Regions from separate parts of the Halomonas sp. GD1P12 genome, predicted to be linked through region 2. Evidence: predicted binding sites of a transcription regulator. Region 2 holds the regulator's gene; the other holds the start of a gene.
The links. Region 2 encodes FliA, which starts transcription of late flagellar genes. Its sites were predicted from a motif close to CTAAAGTTNNNNNNNNNNCNGCCGATA; they were not measured.
Positions count from the first base shown of each region.

Region 1: OCT39_RS02385 (flagellin) is a predicted target of FliA. The motif match lies at 1,386-1,412, and genes of this name have one in related genera.

Region 1 is NZ_CP107007.1:495,614-498,833, forward strand. Features, by position in the region: gene fliD (flagellar filament capping protein FliD) at 1-209, shown strand, start outside; gene OCT39_RS02380 (flagellin) at 438-1,280, shown strand; gene OCT39_RS02385 (flagellin) at 1,484-2,359, shown strand; gene OCT39_RS02390 (flagellin) at 2,565-3,220, shown strand, end outside.
Region 2 is NZ_CP107007.1:133,351-136,570, reverse strand. Features, by position in the region: gene OCT39_RS00630 (flagellar motor protein MotB) at 1-285, opposite strand, end outside; gene OCT39_RS00625 (motility protein A) at 290-1,105, opposite strand; gene OCT39_RS00620 (RNA polymerase sigma factor FliA) at 1,145-1,843, opposite strand; gene OCT39_RS00615 (flagellar protein FlhE) at 1,869-2,273, opposite strand; gene OCT39_RS00610 (hypothetical protein) at 2,311-2,808, opposite strand; gene flhF (flagellar biosynthesis protein FlhF) at 2,892-3,220, opposite strand, start outside.

The sequences.
Region 1 (3,220 bases), 360 kb from region 2:
ATGGCCTCATTAAAAGCTCGGTCACCAGTGCAGAACAGCGAATCGAGAGTCTCGATAAGCGCAAGGAGCGCATGGAAGCCAGCATCGAGCGCAACGTGGAGCGCTATCGTAAGCAGTTTGCCCAGCTCGATGGCATGATTGCGCAGATGAACTCCATGAGCAGCTACCTGGGCCAGCAGTTCGATATGCTGAGCAATATGCAGAAGTAGTAAACCTTGCTATCAAACGAAACGGTGCTAATACGCTCTCGTTCGTAACGACAATTTATTTTATCAGCGGGGCCGTAAGGCCCCGTTATAGTTTCAAGGCCAAATTTTCATAAAAAAGTGGGTAAATGAGCTAAAGGATCGCCCCGCTTCGCCGTTAATTATAACAACGGCGATGCAAGCGCCGATTTATAGGCCTCTCTTGGGCCACTAAACACAGAGGATTACCCCATGTCCGTCATCAATACCAACATCACTTCCATGATCGGCCAGAACAACCTGAGCAAGTCCCAGGGCATGCTGGCTCAGGCGCAGGAGCGTCTTTCTTCCGGCCTGCGTATCAACAGCGCCTCCGACGACGCAGCAGGTCAGGCGATCGCCAACAAGATGACCGCCCAGATCAAGGGTATGGATCAGGCGAGCCGTAACGCCAGCGACGGTATCTCGCTCGTTCAAACCATGGAAGGCGGCCTGGACCAGATCAACGACAACCTGCAGCGTATTCGTGAACTGGCGGTACAGGGTGCTAACGACACTAACACCGCCGATGACCGCGCGGCGATCACCACCGAGATCAACGAGCGTATCGCTGAGATCGACCGCGTAGCGGGCAGCAACAACTTCAACGGCACTAACCTGTTGTCAAGCGGCGCGAGCACGGCGCTCAATATCCAGGTCGGTTCTAACACCAGCGGCAACGACACTATTACCGTCAATACTTTCGACGCAACTAGCAGTGCGCTGGGTGTTAGCGGGTCTGCGGCGGCTCTCTCCGGTGCCGGCGCGACTCACGACAACTTCCAGACGCTGATCGACAATGTCGATACCGCCGTCAAGTCGCTCGACACGCAGCGTGCGACTCTGGGTGCCACGCTGAACCGCTTCGACTCTGTGATCGATAACCTGGCGACCACGACTACTAACCTTTCCGAAGCGCGCTCACGCATCGAAGATGCCGACTACGCGAAAGAAGTGTCGAACATGACACGCGCCAACATCCTTCAGCAGGCGGGTACGTCCATGCTGGCCCAGGCTAACCAGACCCCGCAGTCTGTACTGTCTCTGCTGGGTTAATCGCTCAAGCAGTAGTACCACGAGCGAAGTGAACGACGGGGCCGCAAGGCCCCGTTTTTCGTTGGGCGCCTCGCGCATTTTTCTCATGTGAATCGCGCGAAAGGCCTAAAGAAGTGCCTCCAACAGCCGTTAATTATAATAACGGCGATGCAAGCGCCGATTTAAAGGCCTCTCCTGGGCCACTAAACACAGAGGATTACCCCATGTCCGTCATCAATACCAACATTACTTCCATGATTGGCCAGAACAACCTGAGCAAGTCCCAGGGCATGCTGGCTCAGGCGCAGGAGCGTCTTTCTTCCGGCCTGCGTATCAACAGCGCCTCCGACGACGCAGCAGGTCAGGCGATCGCCAACAAGATGACCGCCCAGATCAAGGGTATGGATCAGGCGAGCCGTAACGCCAGCGACGGTATCTCGCTCGTTCAAACCATGGAAGGCGGCCTGGACCAGATCAACGACAACCTGCAGCGTATTCGTGAGCTGGCGGTTCAGGGTGCCAACGACACCAACACCGACGATGATCGCGCCGCAATCGAAACCGAGATCAACGAGCGTTTGGCCGAGATCGACCGCGTAGCGGGCAGCAACAATTTCAACGGTACCAATCTTCTTAACGCCAGCGGCAGCCTGAGCATCCAGGTCGGTTCCAATACCGATGTTGAAGACGTCATCAATGTTAAGACTGTCGATGCTACCGTGTCGGGCCTGGAACTGACTAGCGCCTCGGGCGGAGTCGTTGCAGCGGCTTCCGGCGGCGCCGCTACCTTTACGGCGGCTAGCGGAGCTGGCGCCCACACCAGCTTCCAAAGCCTGATCGATGCCGTTGATACTGCTACTAAAACACTCGATACCAACCGCGCTACTTTGGGTGCTACGCTGAACCGCTTCGACTCTGTGATCGACAACTTGGCGACCACCTCGACCAACCTGTCCGAAGCACGCTCGCGAATCGAGGACGCCGACTACGCCAAGGAAGTGTCGAACATGACGCGCGCCAACATCCTTCAGCAGGCGGGTACGTCGATGCTGGCCCAGGCGAACCAGACGCCGCAGTCGGTATTGTCTCTGCTGGGCTAATAGTCGGGTAAGTGCTGCCATTGACAGCTAGAGTAACGGGGCCAATTGGCCCCGTTTTTCGTTCTTTCTGCAAGCAAAATTATTTTCACAAAACGGCTTTAAACCATTCAAGAATCCACGTTAACGGCCGTTAATTATAATAACGGCGATGCAGTCGCCGACCTGTAGGCCCTTCTCAGGCCATAAAATACCGAGGATCTCATCCATGTCCGTTATCAATACCAACATCACCTCCATGATCGGCCAGAATAACCTGCGCGCTTCGCAGAGCATGCTGGCTCAGGCACAAGAGCGTCTCTCTTCCGGTCTGCGCATCAACAGCGCATCCGACGATGCCGCCGGTCAGGCGATCGCAAACAAGATGACTGCTCAGATCAAGGGCATGGAGCAGGCCAGTCGTAACGCCAGCGACGGCATCTCGCTCGTTCAGACCATGGAAGGCGGTCTGGATCAAATCAACGACAACCTGCAGCGTATTCGTGAACTGGCGGTACAGGGTGCTAACGACACCAATACCGCCGACGATCGCGCGGCGATCACGACCGAGATCAACGAGCGTATCGCCGAGATCGACCGCGTAGCGGGCAGCAATAACTTCAACGGCACTAACCTGCTTAATGTTAGCGGTGGCGGTACTCTGAACATTCAGGTTGGCTCCAATACATCGACCAATGATGTTATTGAAGTGAGCACAATCGATGCGACTAGCGCTGCCTTGGGAGTGAGTGGCGCAGCTGCCGCGCTTTCCGGTGCAGGAGCATCGCACACGACTTTCCAGAGTTTGATCGACGCTGTCGATGGCGCAACGAAAACCCTGGATACCAACCGCGCGACTTTGGGCGCCACGTTGAACCGCTTTGA
Region 2 (3,220 bases):
CACGCCTTCGCGCCCCTGGCTGACGCTTACGCCCTGAATATCGAGCGCGGCCATGGCCGGCGATAGGCCGCTGTCGCGCGGCAAGATTCCCGAGGAGAGCGGCTGAAGGCCCTGGCCTTCGTTTGATGCCTCGCCGCCGCTACCCGCCGGCGTCAGTGCCAGCAGCAGCACGAACAGCGTGATCAGAAGCGTCAATACGTCGAGGTAGCTGGTCAGCCACCCCTCCTCGCCTTCGCCGCCGGTAAAGGGCGATTCCAGCGCGTGGCGGGCGTCACAATTGAGCATGGCGCTAGCCTTTCGCCGCGACGCCGCTGCCCGGGCGCGGCTTCACGTGGGGATCGTTGATCTCGTCGTGGTAGTTGGCCACGAACGAGTTCAGCGTCTCTTCGATGAACGACGGCAGCCGGCGCTTGGTGATCAGCGAAATGCCTTCGAGCACCATGTTCATGGTGATCAAGCGCTCCTCGGTGCGCCGCTCGAGCTTCACCGCCACCGGCTTGAACACCAGGTTCGCCAGCAGGATGCCGTAGAAGGTGGTGAGAAGCGCCACCGCCATGCGCGGGCCGATCACCTCGAGATCCCCGGCGTCCATGACTTCGAGCATGTTGACCAGCCCCACCAGGGTACCGATCATGCCAAACGCCGGCGCGTAGGTCGCCATGGTGCGAAAGATCTGCGCCTCGGCGTGCTCGCGGGCCTTGAGCCTGGCGATACGCCAGCGCAGCATGTCAAAGATCTCGTCTTCCTTGGTGTTGGCGATGACGAGCTGGATGCCGGTGCGCAAAAACGGGTTGCGGGTGTGTTCGAGCTCGCGCTCCACTGCGCGCACGTCGCCCTTGAACCAGAGCCTGGCCATGGAGACCAGCTCGTCGATGTCGTCGCGCACATAGGTATTCTCGCGGCGAAATACCAGCCCCACCAGGCGTACCACGCGCACCACTTCCTTGAGCGGATAGCTGATGAAGGTCGCCGCCAGCGTGCCGGTGATGACGATGGCAAGCCCGGGCAGGTTGATGAAGCTTGCCGCGGACTCTGCGGTAAAGAACAGCACGCTCACTAGCAAGAGGATGCTGGCGCCTATTCCAATCAGGGTAGAGGGGTTCATCGACGGCTCCTCGCCGGTTGGGGTTGACAGTGAAAAGGTTTAGTCCGGCTCGTGCAGACGCGCCCGCAAACGGCTGATGGCCTGGCTGTGTAGCTGCGACACGCGCGACTCGGTGACGCCCAGCACCGCGCCCACCTCCTTGAGGTTGAGCTCTTCCTGGTAGTAAAGCGCCATCAACAGCTTTTCGCGCTCCGGCAGCGCCTCGATCGCGGCAATCAAGGTTTCGCGCTGCTGGCCGTCCAGTAGCTCCTCGAAAGGCGCGTTCAGCGACTCCTGAATCGGCTCGCCGCCCTCCTCCAGAAGCTCCTCAAAAGGCAGCAGATGGCCACTATTGGTGTCCGCCAGAAGCTGCTGGTACTCGTTAATTGGCATGTCCAAATCGCGGGCGATCTCGCTCTCTTCCGGGGGGCGGCCAAGGCTTTGCTCCAGCCGGCGCACGGACTCGTCCATGGCCCGGGCCGAGCGGCGTACGCTGCGCGGCAGCCAGTCCCGGGTGCGCAGCTCATCGACCATTGCGCCGCGAATTCGCTGGCTAGCAAAGGTGGCGAAGCTCGCCCCCTGGGCGGCATCAAAACGCCCCAGCGCCTCTAAAAGCCCTACCATGCCGGCCTGGATCAGATCGTCGAGCTCGATGCTGGCCGGCAAACGAACTTGCAACGCCAGCGCCTGGCGACGCACCAGCGGCATGTGCTGGTTGACCATATCGCTGTGTTGGATTCTTCCCTTTGCTGTATACATCGGCGTGCCCCTGGCTAATCGCTGGTCACTGATAGTTCACAATCACTTGAAGCCCTCTCACCCTCACCGGCGGCTGGCCACGCCCCAACGCGAAACGAAACTCGAGCGGCGCGCCGGCATTGAGCCCGGCAAGGCCGGTGGCACTGCCGCGCTGGCCGTCGAGGGCGACGCAGCGCTCCGGGTGGCAAAGCCAGGCATGGATATCGGCCCCCGGCGGCGCTTCGAAGCGCCAGTTGACGCGCTCGATGCGCCCCTGATGAATCTCGGCACTGGGCGGCGGCGCGAGCGCCTGGCTGGCACTTGCCCGGTCGCTCATCGCGACCATCAGCCCGGTCGTATCGACACTCCAGCTGCCCCCGCCCGCCAGGGCCGACAGCGAAAGCCCGCTGGCCACCACCCCACTCAGCGCTGCGAGAATGACGTTTCTCATTAGCATAACCTAACCATAGTGGCTCACTCAGTATGGCCTACCTGGCCAAAAGCAGCAGTTCGATCCCCAGGTACGCCGCCGCCGCCGCGCGCAGATTCTCGAGCAGCCCGGCGCGGGGCAGGCCCGGCTCATGCAGCGCCAACAGCCGTTTGGGCCCCTGGTGTTCGCTGACCAGGCGCAGCGTGCGGTACATGGCGGCGAACGCCTCGGCGTCGCTTCGCACCCACAGCGCCCAGCGCGAGTAGCGCGCGCAGAGCGCCTGGAGCGGCGCATCGGCGTCCACCGGCACGACCTCCCAGCTCTCTGGCGTTGCCGCCCAGCGCCGGCCAAGCCGCGACCACTCGTCGAGGCGCGCGATCACCGGCTCGCGCTGCTTCGACCCAAGCCCGACCACGGCGAGCGGTATTTTGGCGACGTGCGCGTTGGTGGCATGCGCGTCTGCGACGTGCGCGTTGGCGACATGCGCGTCCGCGACGGGCGCATCGACAGTGTGCGCGTTGGCTTCGCTCGCCTCCAACGCCTGAGCCTGCCGCACATCGTCGTCGCCTTGCGCGCCGGCCGACTGGCCGGTGCGCAGGTTCGCCCACTGGCGCAGCCCCGCGGCCTGGTCCTGGCCGCTCATGCAAAGGTCTCGCGGCTGACGCTGCCAAACTGACGGATCGCGTCGCGGGTCATTAGAAAGTGCATGATCGCGTCCGCCAGCGCGCTATCGCGGCGCTTGCGCGGGCTACCCAAAAGGCGCAGTAAATCCTGCTGCAACGCCTGGGCCTCTTCGTCCTCGGCGCTGTCCAGGTGGGTGGCCACGCACGCTACGCCGCTGGCCATCAAGAGCCGTAGCTCAGCGCTGACCTCGCCGCCGTCCGACTCCTTGAGCGCGCGCCAAACGCGTTTGGTCAGCGCTACCGTGCCTTCACTTTGCAGCTGGGTGATCAAAAGCGACAGCGCCT